Regions from separate parts of the Bradyrhizobium sp. CCBAU 45321 genome, predicted to be linked through region 4. Evidence: riboswitches for the same ligand, from Rfam matches in the RefSeq annotation. Region 4 holds a riboswitch; each other region holds the start of a gene.
What was found. Region 4 has a riboswitch for cobalamin ahead of ACM43_RS16205 (DUF1636 family protein). Riboswitches for the same ligand answer to the same signal wherever they lie in the genome.
Positions count from the first base shown of each region.

Region 1 (4,984 bases), on a different contig from region 4:
AGGTGCGGCGGATCGCCTTCGACAACGCTTTCGCGCCGTCGGCGATGAACAGTCTTGGTACCGTGGGGCGAGCCCGCGCGAGACCAAATTGTCCAGCAGGGCTTGAACCGTTGCGGCATTCTCGGTCGCCCCTTCCACCAGCGCCAGCGGATGCTTGTTGCCTCCGCCGTCAACCCCGATCGCGGCGACCAGCACGAGATCGTCGCCGAGATGTAGCCCGTCGATTTGGACCACCAGAAGGTCGAGCGCGGACAGATCGGCAGCCATGAAGTCGGCCAGCCGCGCCCGCGCTACGAACCTCCGCGAGGTCGCCGACTTCGAACCCCCCGATCCGGGCGGTGCCGGCACGTCACCCTCCGGGAGCCGGACAGCGCGGGTCGAACCGGCGCGTCGACACATTGATCAGCATCAGGTTCATCGCCCAGCGACCGAGCCAGTCCTCCTGCGCCGCCGTTTCGCAGCTCGGGATCGTGATCGCGCGGCCGTCCATGCCCCGGACACGCGGGCGTTCGACCTCGATCTTGCCGCCGTGGAAGCCGATTCGTCCCCGCGTTCGGCCCCAACGGTGCGCCCGCCGCGCCGCGTCGCGACCTTGGTGCGGCCCGCAGGCCGCCGTGACATCCGCCTCCATCATCGTGCGGCGCGCCTCGATCCCTGCCGCAAGGCAGAACCGATCGAAGCTCGCCCGCACTTCCGCAAACGCGTCGTCCACAGCCCCGCTCGCCCAGCCGGTGTGATATCTCTCGTCATGGCGTTGCTCTCCTTTGTGGAGTCAGCACCCCGAGCCTACCGGCTCAAGGTGGGCAACGCCGACCCCTTCAGTAATTCAACAGAACCCGGGACATCCCCTGATGCTGCAAGCGGCGGTTTGTGATGGTGTCTCGCTTGATGCGGTTTCGTTCTGCGAGGATCGCCTCAGGCCTGCCGTGTTCGCCGTCAGCGCCTGTGAGACAAACAGGCAAGAGGGCAGGGTAACCTCACCCGTGTAGCAGCTTCATCAGCAGGATGCCGCCGGCGAGTACCATTGTGATGGCGTTGGCGGCGACCAGAGGTGCATCGCCCGAGAACAGGCCGTAGACGAGCCAGAGCGCCAGGCCCAGCACCATGACCACGAACATGCCGAGCGAGATGTCGCCGGTGGAGCGGGTCTTCCAAACCTTAATGGCCGCCGGCGCGTAGGCCACGGTCGTGCAAGTGGCGGCGGCGAAGCCGATCAGCTTGTTCACGAGGGGGTCCATACCGGCTCTATAGCATGGATTCCAACCTCGGTCATGCCTCGCGTTTTCTTGCGAGCCGGCCAGTTCGCTCGAAAACACTACGCTTAAACGGCCGCCATAAGGCTGCGATATAGAGCGTCATAGTCGCCGGCGCCGCTTGTGCCGGAAGATGTCGGTCGCAAGGCCGCTTCGCTGCAGTCGCCGCCAGCTCAGTTCTTCACGGCGCAAACGGAGGAGCAGTCTCCATGGCGCGACGAATTATGCTCGTTTCTGCGAGCGATAAGCTCCCGGTCAGCTTCTTCCGCTGCTTTGAGGCTGAGTGTGGAGAAGTTAGCAGGGCCTGGCAGGGACAGCGCTTCCCCTGTGTATGCGTGGGGAATAAGCGCCGAGTCACGCTCTGCTAACTTCAATTGGCAGTGCGAGCTGGGCAGGGGCAGCTTCCGGCCCAGCGCAACCGAACGGCGCGGAGTCGCGCCCGCACTGCCTGCGATCCGAGATTGATCGCCAAATCACTGGCTACGACCAGTCCTGATAGTTGCGCTAGGGCGTTTGCCGAATGATACACGCTACGGTCAGTTTCTTCCGCTGGTTGAGGCTGATCGTGGTGAAGTTAGCGGTGCGTGGTAGGGACAGCGCCTCCTCGGTTCACGTCAGGGCGCCGAGTCACGTGGCCGCTAACTTCATCGGCAGGGCGAGCCTCGGCAAGTACACCGTCTGTCGCGAAGGCGGGGAGCCGCGCTCGCGTCAGGAACGCACCCCGCAACGCAAAATGGGCTCGACGACGCGGTAAGTAAAGCGGACGCCTTGGAGGAGAATCTGTCCCCATCTCTCGTCTGAGCGGCTCGATTTCGGGTAAGGTCAAGGGGCCGCTTCCCGAGCGCGTCCATTTTTGAGCAGATAACCTCAACCTGCGATCGCCGAACGGTGGTGGGTCCGCCGCACTGAACGGCAGTTTCGCATTGGCCCGCGAGACGGTCGGTCCGACCTCGAAGAATGCACCGTTGCCCGGAAACGCGCAGGCCCGCACCAGCCCATGCAGGACGCCGCCGATCCGCTGAACGCGAAGTCCGTTGAATCCATATCCCGAATGCTCACCTTGCGTAGCGACGGCTGATCGCCGCAGTCCCAAATTATCTGACGAGGGACAGCCGTGATCACGGTGAGCCGAGACCTTGAAGCTTCGGATGACGTTCCTTCTGCGCCTTCGAGCTCCAACCCTTGGGCGTCTTCAGTTCGATGCTAAGCAGAAACCCGCCGGTGATATAAACGCGAATGTGGGTTCGCCCGCCGTAAGGCCCGTTAGCTTTTCATGAATCCGACCGCACTGCGGACGACTTCAAGCGAGACTTCTTGCAGATCAAAGCCTCCTCCGGTGAATGTAGGCGCATTGCACCCTAACGGCGTGACCATTCCGGTATTATCGAGACGCGGTTTGGATATATGTTTCTCGTCCTTCCGATGTTCATGGAGGCAAACCAAGCAGCTTTTGGAATCGTGAACAAAGCGCGCGACCACGCCGCCTGCGAGCCCCACGGTCGCGTAGCCCATCACATAAGGCACTTTCAGTTGGAAAGTGATTCCCCGAGCCAAGCCCCTGCCAGGGGAGGGGTGGAGACTCGACGGGAAGCACCTACAGCGGACATCGCCGGGTGAAGGGATAGTCCAGACCACGAACGCCGCAAGGGTAACAGGCGACGCGATCGGATCATGAAGCGCTTCAAATCGTCCCGTCAGGCTCAATTTTTCTGTCAGTTCATGATCAGGTCACGAACCTTTTCCACATCCTCTCTCTCGGAGCCGTCACTGCCGACTTCCGTCGTGTTTCGCGCGAGCGAGCCTTTGCGACTTGGCGCGAGATCTCCACGACAAGCGCTCGCCGAACCTTGACCTCGGGGCTGCTCCAATTCGTTAACTTGACGGCGCCGCCTTGACGAATCTCCGCGAGCGGCGCCTATATGTAGCCCGTCACGGTCTTCCATTCCCGCATCTCGTAGGATGGAAGCTAAGAGGGAACCCGGTGCGCCGGCAACGGCTATTCCGAGGCTGCCCCCGCAACTGTAAGCGGCGAGCGGTTGTCATCATGGTCACTGGCGCGACAGCGCTGGGAAGGCCGACAGCCCCAGCGACCCGCGAGCCAGGAGACCTGCCGCGACTGAACGAAAGTCCTCGGGCGGGGTGCCCCGGTGGGTCGCTTGCAGCTGGTGATATTTGTCCGATCTCCTCGCAAGTCGTCCGCACGGCCCCCAGCCTCAAACATCGCGGGGTTGCCGATGTCGCCGTCTTACGATTTCGATCAGCATGGTCATCTCGTCGCGCCACCGAGTGTGCGGCCGCGCCTAGCGCAGGCGAAGCCTGCCGCGCCTGAGCCGTGTCTGGTGCCCCTTTCGCCATCGCCGGCTCCGCTGCCGTGGCCCCTCGCGCCATCGCCAAAGCCGGCCGACCTCACGCTCGATCCGTCTCGCGACGACTTGTTGACATCATTCGGCAAGCTGACGCTGACCAACCGTTATCTGCTCGCCGGCGAAACTTACCAGGACATGTTCGTGCGGGTGTCTTGCGCTTTCGCGGACGATGTAGCGCATGCCCAACGTCTCTATGATGCGATGTCTCGGCTGTGGTTCATGCCGGCCACACCGGTGCTCTCCAACGGCGGGACCACGCGCGGCCTGCCGATCTCCTGCTTCCTCAACTCGGTGTCGGACTCGCTCGAAGGCATCGTCGGTACCTGGAACGAGAACGTCTGGCTTGCTTCCAATGGCGGCGGCATCGGCACCTACTGGGGCAATGTTCGCTCGATCGGCGAGAAGGTGAAGGGCGGCGCCACCTCAGGCATCATCCCGTTCATCCACGTCATGGACGGCCTGACGCTGGCGATCAGCCAGGGCTCGTTGCGGCGCGGCTCGGCGGCGGTCTATCTCGATATCCACCATCCCGAGATCGAGGAGTTCCTCGAGATCCGCAAGGCGTCTGGCGACTTCAACCGCAAGAGCCTCAACCTGCATCACGGCATCAACGTCACCGACGAGTTCATGCGTGCCGTGGGTGCCGGCACCGCAGTCGCTCTGCGCAGCCCGAACACTAACGAGGTTGTCCGCGAGATCGATGCCCGCCAGCTGTGGCAACGCATCCTTGAGAACCGGCTGCAAACCGGCGAGCCTTATCTCTTGTTCATCGACACCGTGAACCGCGCGCTCCCCAAGCACCAGCGCGAGCTAGGCCTCAAGGTCTCGACCTCCAACCTGTGCAGCGAGATTACCCTGCCGACCGGCATCGATCATCGCGGCGAGGAGCGCACAGCGGTGTGCTGCCTGTCGTCGCTCAACCTCGAGACCTGGGACCAGTGGAATAAGGAGCCCGGCTTCATCGAGGACGTCATGCGCTTCCTAGACAACGTGCTCACCCACTTCATCACGGTGGCGCCGGACGGAATGAAGCGTGCCCGCTACGCCGCCCTGCGCGAGCGCTCCGTTGGCCTCGGCGTCATGGGCTTCCACTCGTTTCTCCAGGCCAAGGGCATTCCAATGGAGGGTGCCTTGGCCAAGTCATTCAATCTGAACATCTTCCGAAAACTTCGTCGCGATGCCGATGCGGCATCCGTGGCGCTCGCTCGCGAGCGTGGCCCGTGCCCGGATGCCCTGGAACGCGGCGTGATGGCGCGCTTCAGCCACAAGATCGCGATCGCGCCGACCGCCTCGATCAGCATCATCTGCGGCGGCACCAGCGACGCCTGCACCGAGCCGATTCCGGCCAACATCTACATCCACAAG
Region 1 covers NZ_LFKZ01000085.1:35-5,018, reverse strand. The annotation lists partial or broken gene ACM43_RS10220 (IS256 family transposase) at 1-750, opposite strand, end outside; gene ACM43_RS10215 (SemiSWEET transporter) at 978-1,238, opposite strand; partial or broken gene ACM43_RS10210 (hypothetical protein) at 2,907-3,148, shown strand; cobalamin riboswitch at 3,169-3,382, shown strand; partial or broken gene ACM43_RS10205 (ribonucleoside-diphosphate reductase subunit alpha) at 3,689-4,984, shown strand, end outside.
Region 1: linked by a shared signal. The riboswitch ahead of ACM43_RS10205 (ribonucleoside-diphosphate reductase subunit alpha) and the one ahead of ACM43_RS16205 (DUF1636 family protein) in region 4 are both predicted to bind cobalamin.

Region 2 (4,984 bases), on a different contig from region 4:
ACCTTCCTCGACGAGTGGCCGATGCCGCCGAACGTGGTGACCACACGCCCTCAGCTACACCACGCCAGGGGAGTACGTCATGCCAAGCTGATGATTGCTTGTGGGTGCAAGTCCCATCCGGCCAAAGCCGAAGCAGGCAAGCCGGGACCGAGTCTTGCGGGCGTCGCGGCAACGCGGGGTTCGAAGTGTAGACAGGAGCCATGCGGGGTGCGGGAATGAGCCTCGAAAGGTGGATGTGCGCGGAGACCTGTGTTCCCTAGTCACGAAGGCAGCATGAGCATCGTCGTTATGCGAGACGATGCCGCTCCGTCGGGGTCGATGGCCGCATCACGCATGGAAGGCAATCATCGGAACATGAGAGGCCCGACCAGCTCCGGAAGGCCGGGCGGAGCGCGCACGCAAGCGCCGCAACAATCGCGGAGCGCTAGCGGCGCATCTGCCGCGGATCGAGGTCGTCGTCGACATCAACGACAAGACCTGTCCGTGCTGCAGGGGCGACCTGCACCAGATCGGCGAGGACAGGAGCGAGCGGCTGGACATGGTGCCGGCCCAGTTCCGCGTTGTCGTCACCCGGCGTCCCAAATACGCCAGTCGCGCTTGCGAGGATGGCGTCCTGCAGGCCGAGGCTCCGGCCCGGCTGATCGAGGGCGGACCGCCGACGGAGGCAACCGTCGCCCAGGTTCTGGTGTCCAAATATGCCGATCATCTGCCGCTCTACCGGCAGGCCCAGATCTATGCCCGACAGGGCATCGCTCTCGATCGATCGACACTGGCGGACTGGGTGGGGCATGCCGCCTTCCATCTGCGCCCGCTGCATGAGCGCCTTCTCACGGTGCTTCGCGCGAGGTCCAAGCCGCTCGCCGACGAGACGACGGTGCCGGTGCTCGATCCCGGTCGAGGGCGCACCAAGACCGGCCAGCTCTGGGCCCATGCCGCCGACGACAGGCCCTGGCGCGGCCCCGATCCGCCCGGCATCGCCTATGTCTATGCACCCGACCGCAAGGCCGAGCGGCTGTTCAGCCATGTTGCCGGCTTCAAGGGCGTCGTGCAGGTCGATGGCTACAACGCCTACCCAAAGCTTGCCGAACGTGGCGAGGTCGAGCTCGCCTTCTGCTGGGTGCACATGCGGCGCAACTTCTACGAACTCGCGAGAGCCGGCCCCGCGCCGATCGCAAGCGAGGCGCTGAAGCACATTGCAGCATTCTATGCGATCGAGAAGGAGATCCGCGGTCGCAGCGCGGAGGAACGTCGCCTCGTGCGGCAGCAGAAGAGCCGACCACTGGCCGATGCCTTCGAGGTATGGCTGCGCGCTAAGCTGGCTCTCATCAGCCAGAAGATCAAGCTCGCCGAGGCCATCCGCTACGCCCTCTCGCGCTGGCAAGGACTGACGCGCTTCATCGATGACGGCCGCATCGAACTCGACAACAACACCGTCGAACGATCAATCCGTAGCATCAAGCTCAGTCGCAAGAACGCGCTGTTTGCCGGATCCGACGGCGGTGCCGAACACTGGGCTGTCGTCGCGTCCCTGGTCGAGACTTGCAAGCTCAACGACCACGATCCGCTCGCGTATCTCACCGACGTCCTGACCAGGATCGTCAACGGGCATCCCAACCGCGAGATCGACCAGCTACTGCCCTGCGCCTACCGCGCTCAAGCCCTCCAAGCCGTGGCCTGAGAACGACGCTTACGGAAAGGGTGACGATTTCAATCGTCCATTGGCCCAGATCAGCAATGGCATCGAGCAACTTTGGACCACGATAGACACGATCGGCGAAGATGTGACGCAGGTTGGGAACAGGCGACCAATGATCCGCAACAGCGGGACTGCAAATCCGCTTGGGCCTCCACTTTCCGTGGTCTTCACGCTTTGACTGTCGATAACTCCGGCCGTTGGAGTGGGTTTGCGTCCTTGCCGTTCGCGCATGCGCCGGACCAGAGTGTCATTGATCGCGCCCCACAAGCCAGAACCGCGCCACTTATAAAAATGGTACTGAACAGTCGAGCACGGCGGGAAATCCTTCGGCAGCGCTCGCCATTGGTAGCCGCTGGCTCCAATGTAGAGAATCGCATTCATGATCACGCGCAGACTGATCTTGCGGGGACTGGCATCAACGGCTCGATCAATTCCCATTCCGCGTCCGTCATGTCGCTTGCATAACCAAGTCCATCGCGCCGATATTGTGCGCGGGTGATTTCAGTCCAACACATGTTGTTCTCCCTCGGGTCTTCGCAAACACGAAGGAATCACAACGAACTAAATCACTCAACTTTCTTTTTTGGTCAGGCTCTATGGCACAGCTTACGTCGCGGGAGAGATTCGTGGCGCGGCCCTGTGGCTGCATCCCAACGGGCAGCAAGATGAGGAGGCGTTGGATGCAATCATGGTCTATCCCTGCGCCCGGAGATCACGGAGGATATGGCACACTTGCGGCGGAGAATGGCCGAACATCATCCCCACGAGCCACATTGGTATCTGCCACTCATTCCCGTCGGTCCGAACTGGGTCGGAAAAGGGCTTGGTACGTTGCTGACGAAATACGCCCTTCAACGATGCGATGAGGACGGCATTGCTGCCAACCTCGAAAGCTCGAACCCTGAAAACATTCCCTTTTACCAACGTCACGGCTTCAAGGTCGTTGGTGAGATACAACACGGTTCCTCGCCGCCGCTCACGCCAATGTTGCGAACGGCTTCATTCCGACACAGCAAAGCCACGCCGCCTTATCGGCTCCGTCACCCAGATTCAAGCATAGCTCCGCCTCATCCCGTTAGGATTGATTGGCAATAACCTGACATGACCGCGTTCGGTTGAGGACGGCTTATGTTCGAGGCCAGACAACTGAGCACGTGCGGCGGCTCGCCCGGCCTGCGAAGGGGTCAAATCCACTAAGCGTGGGACATTGCCACGGGCGGCTGCATCGATTGCGGTCGCGCTCCAGACAATTTTGATCTAAGGGCCACAGAAAGCGATGAATGGCGAGACGCGTATGGCAACCGAAACCCGATCCGGCCCAACTCAATTCGCGGACCGCGAACCGATCGATGCCAACATTCAGGATGTCCATGGTGCTGCTCCCCTGTTGCAGAATTTGCGAGACCGCGGCTTGAGCACATCTTTGCCGATCGGATCTATCGCGGCAAACAGCTCGTCAAGCACTCTCCCACTGGGGGCCGTGGACGATCGAGATCGTCGAGCGACCGCCCCGCGTCCAAGGCTTCCACTCCCGCCCAGGCGCAGGGCCGTCGAGCGCACCTTTGCACGGCTCGGCAGATGTCCGCGCCTCTGCAAAGACTTCGAAGGTTCCGCCCCCGCCGAGCTCGCTTGGCTGCTCGTCGGCCATCTCAGGCTCCTCACTCGCCGATTGGCCAGTCCTTGAGACGCTATGCTTTTTGAGTGAGGCCCTTCAGGACAGGCGCTCGGCGAATTTCGAACCTCGACCTCGGGGCTGCACCAACTCGTTAACTTTACGGTTCCGCCTTGACGAGTCCCGTAGCTGCGCATATATGTGGTGCCGTCACGGTATTCTATACCCATATATTGTAGAATGGAAGCTAGAAGGGAACCCAATGCGTCGGCAGCGGCCATTGCGATAGCGCCACAGCCGCAGCGACCCGCTAGCCAGGAGATCTGCCGCGACAGAACACATGTCCTCGGGCCGGGTGCCCCGGTGGATCGCTTGCTGCAGGGGACATTTGCCCGGTCTCCTCGCAAATCGTCCGCACGGTCCCGGCCCCAAATATCGCGGGGGTGCCGGTGTCGCCGTCTTACAACTTCGATCAGTATGGTCATCTCATTGAGCTGCCGAGTGTGCGGCAACCCCGGGCGCAGGCAAAGCCTACCAAGCCTGAGCCGTGTCTTGTGCGGCCCCCAGCATCGCCGGCTCCCCTGCCGAAGCCCCTGGCGCCATCGCCCACGCCGTCTGACATCACCCTCGATTGGTCGCGGGACGACCTGGTGACGTCGTTCGGTAAGTTGACGCTGACCGACCGTTATCTGCTTCCCGGCGAAGGCATCCAGGACATGTTCGCCCGAGTGTCTTGCGCCTTCGCGGACGATGTTGCGCATGCCCAACGTCTATATGATGCGATGTCTCGGCTGTGGTTCATGCCGGCCACACCGGTGCTCTCCAATGGCGGCACCACGCGCGGCCTTCCGATCTCGTGCTTCCTTAACTCAGTGCCGGACTCGCTCGAAGGCATCGTCGGCACCTGGAACGAGAACGTCTGGCTTGCTTCCAACGGCGGCGGCATCGGCACCTACTGGGGCAATGTTCGCTCGATCGGCGAGGAGGCGAGGGGCGGCGTGACCTCGGGCATCATCCCGTTCATCCACGTCATGGACGGCCTCACCCTGGCGATCAGCCAGGGCTCGTTGCGGCGCGGCTCGGCGGCGGTCTATCTCGATATCCACCATCCCGAGATCGAGGAGTTCCTCGAGATCCGCAAGGCGTCTGGCGACTTCAACCGCAAGAGCCTCAACCTGCATCACGGCATCAACGTCACCGACGAGTTCATGCGTGCCGTAGGTGCCGGCACCGCAGTCGCTCTGCGCAGCCCGAACACTAACAAGGTTGTCCGCGAGATCGATGCCCGCCAGCTGTGGCAACGCATCCTTGAGAACCGGCTGCAAACCGGCGAGCCTTATCTCTTGTTCATCGACACCGTGAACCGCGCGCTCCCCAAGCACCAGCGCGAGCTAGGCCTCAAGGTCTCGACCTCCAACCTGTGCAGCGAGATTACCCTGCCGACCGGCATCGATCATCGCGGCGAGGAGCGCACAGCGGTGTGCTGCCTGTCGTCGCTCAACCTCGAGACCTGGGACCAGTGGAATAAGGAGCCCGGCTTCATCGAGGACGTCATGTGCTTCCTAGACAACGTGCTCACCCATTTCATCACGGTGGCGCCGGACGGAATGAAGCGTGCCCGCTACGCCGCCCTGCGCGAGCGCTCCGTTGGCCTCGGCGTCATGGGCTTTCACTCG
Region 2 covers NZ_LFKZ01000079.1:302-5,285, reverse strand. The annotation lists partial or broken gene ACM43_RS10045 (transposase) at 1-15, shown strand, start outside; partial or broken gene tnpC (IS66 family transposase) at 374-1,678, shown strand; partial or broken gene ACM43_RS10035 (transposase) at 1,692-2,211, opposite strand; gene ACM43_RS10030 (GNAT family N-acetyltransferase) at 2,420-2,791, shown strand; partial or broken gene ACM43_RS10025 (transposase) at 3,048-3,380, shown strand; cobalamin riboswitch at 3,505-3,653, shown strand; partial or broken gene ACM43_RS10020 (ribonucleoside-diphosphate reductase subunit alpha) at 3,959-4,984, shown strand, end outside.
Region 2: linked by a shared signal. The riboswitch ahead of ACM43_RS10020 (ribonucleoside-diphosphate reductase subunit alpha) and the one ahead of ACM43_RS16205 (DUF1636 family protein) in region 4 are both predicted to bind cobalamin.

Region 3 (4,984 bases), on a different contig from region 4:
GACCTGCGCACGGTTCGATGTTCCATTCAGTGTATCGGCCGTAGCTCGAGGCCAAGTGCCTGATGAGAATCGGGAGTGCGTTTGCCGTCATTGAACCGTGTGGTTCGCTATAGTTGCCCGTCGGCGTTCGGCCTACATGATGGCTGGCGATACGAAGCCGACTTAATCGACGAACTTTGAAGTCTGGCTGGCACGAAAAGCAACCTCCTCGCCGCGTATGTGGCTAGTTGCGCCGCCTGCCTTGACGTGTTCAATGGGGATCCTCTGTCGCGAAAATAGCTGGCCAGCGGATGTGCTGGGCGAATCGCTGGAAGTCGGAAGCCGCATCGAATGCATTCTGCTCGAAACGGCGGTAATCGCCGCCGCGCGGGCTGGTTTTGTCCCTTTCATTGATGGGGCGGGTGGCGTCGCCTCAAGGCAGCTCCGAGTCTCACTCCCACCTCTGAGACAAGGACATCTCTGATTGCGACAGCTCTGTTTAGAGAATCATAGAGATGCACGGTCATTCGCCTACTAGATGTCTCAGATTAGCGTGCCACAAAATCTGAGAGGTTGACGGAAGAGTCCTCCTGCCGATAATCGAACTCGTCGAGGTTCTCCGAATCCCACTTGATCCGGAACTAAGAGGGAAGCCGGTCCAAATGCCGGCGCTGCCCCCGCAACTGTGAGCTGCGAGCTACTGTCCAACGATGTCACTGAAGCCCGCACGGCTTCGGGAAGGCCGGACAGCAGCGACGACCAGCGAGCCAGGAGACCTGCCCCGACGATAGATTGGTCCACGGGCGGGGTGTCTCGGTGGTGCGCCAAGCAGCCGTCGCGCGCGCGACTTCCTCTGCCTGCGTCCGCCATGGCCTCTGTCCCTAACAGGGGTTAACACTATGTCTCTTCTCTCTCTTCCGGTTGCTACGCTCGGTACGCCACGCATCGGTCCAAGGCGTGAGCTCAAATTCGCTCTTGAAAGCTACTGGGCGGGAAAGATCAGCGAACAGCAATTGCTCGAGGACGCATCCGGTCTGCGCGCAGCGAACTGGGCCCGTCAGAAGTCTCTCGGCGTCACGATCATTCCGTCGAATGACTTCTCGCTGTATGATCAGGTGCTCGATACAAGTGTCATGGTTGGTGCTATCCCGGAGATCTACGCCTCGAAACGAGAATACGTTTTCCTCAAGACGTACTTCGCCATGGCTCGCGGATCACAATGCGACGACCAGGATGCGAGTTGCGGTCTGGGGCCGCGGGGGTCTGGCGCACCCGCGCAGGAAATGACTAAGTGGTTTGACACCAACTACCATTACATGGTTCCCGAGTTTTACAAGGGACAGGCGTTCAGACTTTGCTCTCGCAAACCCATTGAAGAGTATGAGGAAGCAAAGGCTCTTGGCTTTCAGACCCGCCCTGTCCTGATCGGGCCGATCACATTCCTAAAGCTCGGCAAGAGTGCCGATAGCGCGTTCCAGCCCCTCTCCCTACTCGATGATCTAATACCGGTCTATATCGAGGTTCTGCATGAATTGGCCGACCGAGGGGCAAGTTGGGTTCAATTTGACGAGCCCTGCCTGGCCCTTGATCTGGATGAGGCGGCGCGAAAATCATTGCTACATGCCTATAACCGGTTCGCAAAGGAGGGACCGGCTATCAAAATCATGGTTGCCAGCTATTTCGGCGAGCTAGGCGACAATCTGGATACCGCATTGAGCCTCCCGGTTTCCGGTCTGCACCTCGATCTGGTCCGAGCGCCAGAGTTGTTGGATCAGGTCATCGCTGTCGGCCGAAGTGACCTCGTCATGTCGCTCGGGGTCATCGACGGCCGGAATGTATGGCGGTCGAACTTGTCGTCGCTCCGTCAGCGGATGGAGCCCGCGATTGCGAAGCTCGGCAAGCACCGTGTACAGCTCGCCCCATCCTGCTCGCTGCTTCATGTGCCAGTCGATGTTGAACTCGAGACCGGGCTCACGTACGACGTCAAGAGCTGGCTTGCTTTCTCGGTTCAGAAGATGCGTGAGCTTGCGATCCTGGCGCGAGCACTCGCTGGCGACCAGAATGTCGAGCTCGCTCTCGCCGATTCGGAATGCGCTGCGACTGCCCGGCGGACTTCGCCCAAGATCCATGATAGCAATGTCGCTGTGAGGATGAGGGCGATCGACCAGACGATGCGCCGGCGCGCCAGCCCATTTGTCCGTCGTTCCGAGATCCAAAGGGAACGCTTTGGACTGCCAACGTTTCCCACCACGACAATCGGATCGTTTCCGCAGACCACAGAAGTCCGAAATGCTCGTGCGGCGCATGCGCGAGGTGCGATGAGCGACGAACAATACGGCGAGTTTATCAAGGAAGAGATAGCCCGCGCCGTACGTTGGCAGGAGGACATCGGTCTTGACGTCCTCGTGCACGGCGAATTTGAGCGCAATGACATGGTGCAGTACTTTGGCGAGCAACTCGCCGGCTTCCTATTTACCAGGAATGGATGGGTACAGTCTTATGGTTCGCGCTGCGTCAGGCCTCCGATCCTGTTTGGCGATGTAGTGCGGTCGAAGCCGATCACTGTGGACTGGTGGCGCTACGCGCAATCACTAACTAGCAAGCCAATGAAGGCGATGTTGACCGGACCGGTCACGATCCTGAACTGGTCGTTTGTTCGCGATGACATTCCCAGAAGCGAGGTCTGCCGCCAGCTTGCGCTCGCGATCCGCGACGAAGTCCGCGATCTCGAGAATGCCGGTGCAGCCATGATCCAGATCGACGAAGCTGCACTCCGGGAAGGATTGCCATTGCGCCGATCGGCGTGGAAGGCATATCTCGATTGGGCGGGAGATTGCTTCCGCATTTGCTCATCGGGCGTTGCCGATCAAACGCAAATCCATACACACATGTGCTACTCAGAGTTTAACGACATCATCGGTGCAATCGCTGCAATGGATGCGGATGTCATTTCGATCGAAACGTCGCGGTCGAAAATGGAGCTACTGGACGCATTCAGCAAGTACGAATATCCAAATCAAATCGGACCGGGCGTGTACGACATCCACTCTCCACGCGTTCCGGAGGTGGGCGAAATGAAGGAGCTGATGGTGCTGGCTCGGACGCGTTTGCAGGAATCGCAGCTCTGGGTCAATCCGGACTGCGGCCTAAAAACGCGCAATTGGGAGGAGGTTCGGCCTGCCCTAACCAACATGGTCGTTGCCGCCCGCGAACTGCGTGCAGCATCCGATCCGCAAAACCATTGATCCCGCGCTCGGGTCTGTTCTCGACCAAGCGAATTCGCTTGTGCTCATTTGCGTTCTCCACAATCTCGAGCAAGCCTTGGGGCCAACAAAAATGCCTGCCCCACTTGGTGGTCCGAAGGAGGTGCACCCGGAGGAACGACGCAGACGCGTCGCGCTACTTGGCCGAGAGAGAATAGCCGACGGTTCATCAAGGTGAGAACATTCGCCGAAAATATGGACCCATATCGACACGTTTATCGTAGCTCATTATGACGTGGTAAGCGATCGTTGGTCTGAGATTCAGAATCTACACCGAGGTGTGTCGCTCGCGAGTACATTGGGAACGGTTGCGACAGCAATGCGAGGAGTGATGCCGGGCGGTCACCGCAAGCCCCCACCATAATCGGTCCGCTCGGACATGTTTCCCGTCAGGGCTCTCATGCGATGAACTCTACATAGTGTCCGACGAGAGGACGCCGAAGCCAGTTCCTGCCTCAACTAACGCCAATCTATTGTGCAGGATCGCCGCCGCTATCCGGGCCAGATACGCCAATGCGTCGGCTGCACGGCGACGTGCTCTCCGGTATTCGCGTTGATCCATCCGCCGAACACCCGGCGACAAGGAAAGATCACCCGGTGAATTGAAGTGCCCTCGATCACGGCAATCTCCAGATCCTGATCGAAGGGCGGCGATCGAATCGCCACTGGATCCTGGACGAAGTTCATCGCTGCGAGCTGACAAATGCAGACAACCTTGTGAACATTACGAACATCGCTTGGCTTCCGCGCGAACAGGCTCTGCCCGACTCGACCGGACGGCGCGCGGTCTCTATGGCGTGAGCCGCGGCAGAGGGCTATCGGTCGTGGCATCGTTGGTACGGAATACGATCCGCTCGCGGACCGAAATATTTGGATTTCTGCCGGGCAACAAGGCCTGAGCTTCCGTCAAATCGATCTGGGTCAGCTCAATACCTCGGCTGTTGGTATTTGTAACTGTTCTGCACGAACTAAACTGGTCTGCAGCTCCGGCAATCCGGCCCGGAGCGGGGTAAATGGTCCGGCTTTCTGTCATGTCACGTCTCTTGTTGGTGAGACATCTCCGTGTTCTGCAGCGTCATCGCGTGGGTGTGCAGGCGACCTCAGCCGCGCTCTCGCGCGCGTAGCACGCGCTCCAGCGAGAGCGCGAAGAATTCGGTTGACACCATTAGGATGGACGTAGCTTCGCTCGGAGCGCATAATCGGGCTTGTCCGCAGGTCGATAAAGTAGACGCCATCGCAAGCGGCGCAACTTATCATGTGCAGGTCATTGACCCGCGGCTCGGCTGCGCCCGGAAGGAGTCCTAAAAAGTGATCGCTGGTAGCCGGACATGAAAGCATCATAGGCTCAAGTCGTTCTTTCCGCCATGCGTCTGACCTTACTAGAAGATCACTTCTATTAGGACGCAGCCGCCGCAGCATTGATGCGGGTCAAAAGGCTGGTCCGTCCGGGAGTGGTTGAGCTCGAGTGGTCGCTACGTGCCGCAGACGCTCGCGTTGGCAGTCGACATGTCCGAACTCGGGCGTCCGCCAGGGCCTGGCGCTCTCTGCAACACGCCAGCGTGTTGATTTGAGGCGCAACTCACGGTTCATGGGCTACGGCAGCATTTTTCCTCATTGCTCCGCGCACGCGGATGGTCAAACGATTGTTCGCCTTTCATTGTCGGTAGCCTTGCCGAGGCTGATCCCACCCTTAGGGTTTGGCACTGAAGTCCGAACCTGGGCTCGTCGAAACGTCGGCTGCG
Region 3 covers NZ_LFKZ01000096.1:7,941-12,924, forward strand. The annotation lists cobalamin riboswitch at 575-777, shown strand; gene metE (5-methyltetrahydropteroyltriglutamate--homocysteine S-methyltransferase) at 879-3,224, shown strand; gene ACM43_RS11010 (hypothetical protein) at 3,735-3,929, opposite strand.
Region 3: linked by a shared signal. The riboswitch ahead of metE (5-methyltetrahydropteroyltriglutamate--homocysteine S-methyltransferase) and the one ahead of ACM43_RS16205 (DUF1636 family protein) in region 4 are both predicted to bind cobalamin.

Region 4 (4,984 bases):
GCGGCGGCGGCAGATGACCGATCGTGACCGCGCCGATGCGCCGCTTGGCCTGCGCGGCCTCGCCGGGATCGTTGACGATGAAGGGATAGATGACGGGGAAATCGCCGATCAGTGCTTCCGGCCAGCAGCTCGAGGACAGCGCCACGGATTTTCCGGGCAGCCATTCCAGCGTGCCGTGCGCGCCCATATGCACGACGGCATCGCAGCCCTGCTGCCTGAGCCAGAGATAGAATGCGACATAGGCATGGCGCGGCGTGCGGGTGAGATCGTGATAATCGGCATCGCGCGAGGCCGCATCGCCGCGCTCGGGCTGGACTGCGATGACCGACTTGCCGCACGCGATGGCGGCGAAATGGAATACGCCGTCGCGGCAGCTCGGATCATCCTCCGGTGCGCCCCAGGCTTGCGCGAGATCGTCCTGCAAGGCTTGCGGTAGCCCCGACAGCGCCGCACGATAATCGGCAACACTCCAAGCCAAACTCTGCTTCAACAGTGTCTCGCCGAGCGCATCGACCGGCGCAACGTCGAAGCCGACCTCCGCGAGATCGGAGATCAACGCCTCGACCGACGCCAGCGCATCGAGACCAACGGCGTGCGCGATCTGATGCGGACGGCCCGGATAGTTCGACAGCACGATCGCCAGCCGCTTCTCACCGACAGGCGTCTCTGCGAGGCGCCGCCAAGCCGCGACGCGCGCGGCAACGGCATTGACGCATTCCTCATCCGGCCTGTGCGCCAGATGCGAAAACTGCAGATCCGGATCGCGCTGGCCGGCCGATTTGAAGCTCACCACGCCGGCGAACAGGCGGCCGTCGACCTCCGGCAGCACGACATGCATCGCGAGATCGCCGGGCGACAGGCCGCGCAACGATTCCGCCCAGTCCTCGCGCCGCGCCGTGGAGAGCGCGACCTGGAACACCGGACAGGACGCGGCATCGAATGGCGTCGTGCCGTCGTCGCCAAGGGCCGAGAACGCCGTCGCATTGACGATCGCCGCCGCAGGATGTTGCGCCAGATGCGCGCGCAGCCAGTCGGCAACGCCCGGCGCCTTCAGCGAGGTGACGAACGCGCCGTAGGCGTCAAATCCCTTCTCGCGCAGCGCGACAATCAAGGCGTCAACCGGCCCCGTATCGGCGGCGGTGAGATAGGAGCGATAGAACGTCACGAGTGCGCGCGGCTTGCCCTCGCCGCCCGCCGGCGCGGCAATGACGCCGCGCGCGGGATCGTAGAATCCCATCTCGGGCACGGTCATCTCCCCGATGACCGGGCCGGCATAGAGGCCTGAGGCCAGCGCGAGCTGCGCGATCGCCGCTTGCGCGGCGACCGGGCCACCGGTGTCGCAGAGCTCCTTGAGCCGACGCAGCGTCGAGACCGGCAGGGTCGAGTACCCGTCCAGCCGCGTGTCGTCGCGGCCGTCGGCCGGCAGCACCGCCAGCACGATGCCGCGATCCTTCGCGAGTTGCTGGAGCGCCGCAAGCCCGTACGCCCAATAGGACTCCCCGCCGATCAGGCGCACCAATATGCCGCGCGCCTGCGACAGCGTGCGCTCGATGTAGGTGTCGACCGACAGCGGATGCCGCAGCTCCGCGAGATTGGCCAGCCGCAGCGACGGCAGGCTGCCCCGACCGCGCCGCCAGCCGGCCGCGAACGCGGCCAAATCGGAATCCGAATACGAGAGCACCACGAGATCGGCCGGGTCCTGGCCGATGTCTCTTGGCGTCGCGGTCTCCTCGAGACCGCGGCTCTCGCGGAAGACGACGTGCATCAGATACCAAGTCCTGCCTTGATGGCGGCCTCGTCGATATCGCCATGCTCGCCGATCACGACGAGCTTGGACTGCCTGTGACCCGCGCCCCATGGCTTGTCGAACTGATGGCGCACCCGCTCGCCGACCGCCTGCAGCAACAGGCGCATCGGCTTGCCCGCGACCGCGATGTAGCCCTTGGCCCGCAGGACGTTCTGCTCGCGCGCCAGCTTCTGGACGGAGGCAACCAGTGCCTCGATATCCGCCACCTCCGGAAGGTCGATCACGACGGAGGCGAAATCATCATGCTCATGCTCTTCCTCGCCGTCGTGATGCGAGGGCCGCGCGGCGAGATCATTCTCGGCCGCAGCGCCGAGGCCGAGGATGACGCGCGCATCGATCGCGCCGTCGGTGACCGGCAGCATCGGCACGCGGCGCGGCATCTCGGCGGTGATCGCCGCCTTTGCGGCTTCGATGCCTGCGGCGCCCGCAAGGTCGGCCTTGGTCAGCAGCACGATGTCGGCGCAGGCGATCTGGTCCTCGAACACTTCCGACAGCGGCGTCTCGTGATCGAGATTGTCGTCCGCCGCGCGCTGCGCTTCCACCGCAGCCGGATCCGGCGCGAAGCGGCCGGCCGCGACGGCCTCGGCGTCGGCCAGCGCGATCACGCCGTCGACCGTGATGCGCGAGCGGATCTCCGGCCAGTCGAACGCCTTCAGCAGCGGCTTTGGCAGCGCCAGGCCCGAGGTCTCGATCAGGATGTGATCGGGCCGCACCGGCCGCGCCAGCAATTGCTCCATGGTCGGAATGAAATCGTCGGCGACGGTGCAGCAGATGCAGCCATTGGCGAGCTCGACGATGTTCTCCTCCGGGCAGTTCGCATCGGCGCAGGACTTCAGGATCTCGCCGTCGACGCCCTCGCTGCCGAACTCGTTGACGAGCACCGCGAGCTTCTTGCCGCCGGCATTGCTGAGCAGATGCTGGATCAGCGTCGTCTTGCCGGAACCGAGAAAACCGGTGACCACCGTGACGGGGACTTTTGCGAGCGAGTTCATTCAGCGGCCTCCGGCACGACGGCAATGGGGGGAATGCGGGCAAGCGACTGCTTGCGGAAGATCTCGGGACGGCTGCGCCATGGCACGATTCCGTCGGGCGCCGCCGCGTAGGCCGCAGCGCCCGCGACCACGTCCTGCGCATTCGCATCGGACAGGCGGCCATAGACATAGGACCAGCGGCCGGGCGCGCTGAGCGCGACCGAGCAGCCTTGGCTGCAGGCCGACAGGCATTCGACGGGAACCACGCTGACGCCCTCGGGCACGCCGGCCTCGAGGATCGCGCCATGCAGGCGCTTGCCGGGCGTCGTCTCGCCCTCGCCAAGCGTCTGGCCGGCGCGGCAGGTGATGCAGACATGAAGTGTGACGGTCATCGCCTCTTCCAGATAACAGCGGGAGGCGATGAGGCGCACGGACCATTCTCCAGAAAGGCCCGCTTCCCCGTCGCGGAACACCCCGTCCGCCGGTCCAAAACTCGTCCGCGCTGGCAGGTCTCCCGGCTTGCGGAGCAGGGTTTTGGCCCTTCGATCCCCGCCTTCCCGATTCCAAAAGGAATCAGTGGCTTCGGGCATCTCTCCGGTCACGGTCGCGGGGGCGGCTGCAGTTTGGATCCAGATCTTGCCGATTCGGACCCTATCGCATTCCCTCTTCGCCTGTCATAGGACAGGAACCAACGCCGGGCCACCATTTGCCGGTGGCCGCCACTTGTCAAGCCGAAGGACCGGGTCCCATGACATCTGAACCGGATACCCAAACAGCCGAGGAAACCGACATCAGGCATGCCCAGAAAATGGCGAAGAAGAAGGCCGCCCGCGACAGGATCATGGCGACCAAGAGCGGCGAAAAGGGCCTGATCATCGTCCATACCGGCGCCGGCAAGGGAAAATCCTCCTCCGCCTTCGGCATGATCGTCCGCTGCGTCGCGCATGGCTTCCCTTGCGCGGTGGTGCAATTCATCAAGGGCGCCTGGGATACGGGCGAACGGCGCCTGCTCACCGGCCATTTCGGCGATCTCTGCCAGTTCCACGCGATGGGCGAAGGCTTCACCTGGGAGACGCAGGACCGTGCCCGCGACATCGCCGCAGCGCGCGCCGGCTGGGAGAAGGCCAAGGAGCTGATCCTCGACGAACGGCTGCGCATGGTCGTGCTTGACGAGATCAACATCGCGCTGCGCTACGATTATCTCGATATCGCCGAAGTCGTCGAGTTCCTGACGACCCAAAAGCCTGCGATGACGCATGTCGTGCTCACCGGGCGCAACGCCAAGGACGAGCTGATCGAGATCGCCGACCTCGTCACCGAGATGACGCTGGTCAAGCATCCGTTCCGTTCCGGCATCAAGGCGCAGGCCGGCGTCGAGTTTTGATGCTGATGAGATCGGATTCTAATGCTGCGCCAAGGGAGGTATGCTCCCTCCCCCGCTTGCGGGGGAGGGTTGGGGAGAGGGTATCTCCGCAATCGAGAGCCCCCAAGAGGAGAAAACCCTCACCCGTGCCTTCGGCACGACCTCTCCCGCAAGCGGGAGAGGTGCAACGAGCCCGCAGCTGCTTGATTCAACTCAATCCCATTCCGCTTTAAAAGATATCGATGGCACGCGCATTGATGATCCAGGGGGCCGGCTCGGACGTGGGCAAGTCGCTCATCGTCGCCGGCCTCGCGCGCGCCTTCACGCGCCGCGGTCTACGGGTGCTGCCGTTCAAGCCGCAGAACATGTCGAACAACGCCGCGGTCACGGTCGACGGCGGCGAGATCGGCCGCGCCCAGGCGCTGCAGGCGCTCGCCGCCGGTGTCGAGCCGCACACCGACATGAACCCGGTGCTGCTCAAGCCCGAGACCGATGTCGGCGCGCAAGTCGTGGTTCACGGCAAGCGCATCGCGACCGCACGCGCGCGCGACTACGCGGCGATGAAGCCGTCGCTGATGGGCGCGGTGCTCGAGAGTTTCGAGCGCCTGAAGGCGCGCGCCGATCTCGTGCTGGTCGAAGGTGCCGGCAGCCCGGCCGAGGTGAATTTGCGCAAGTCCGACATCGCCAATATGGGCTTTGCCCGCAAGGCGAATGTGCCGGTCGTGCTGGTCGGCGACATCGACCGCGGCGGTGTCATTGCCCAGCTCGTCGGCATCAAGACGGTGATCGACCCCGACGATGCCGCGATGATCTCCGGCTTCGTCATCAACAAGTTCCGCGGCG
Region 4 covers NZ_LFKZ01000119.1:145,640-150,623, forward strand. The annotation lists gene cobN (cobaltochelatase subunit CobN) at 1-1,765, opposite strand, end outside; gene cobW (cobalamin biosynthesis protein CobW) at 1,765-2,799, opposite strand; gene ACM43_RS16205 (DUF1636 family protein) at 2,796-3,170, opposite strand; cobalamin riboswitch at 3,266-3,486, opposite strand; gene cobO (cob(I)yrinic acid a,c-diamide adenosyltransferase) at 3,527-4,162, shown strand; gene ACM43_RS16215 (cobyric acid synthase) at 4,384-4,984, shown strand, end outside.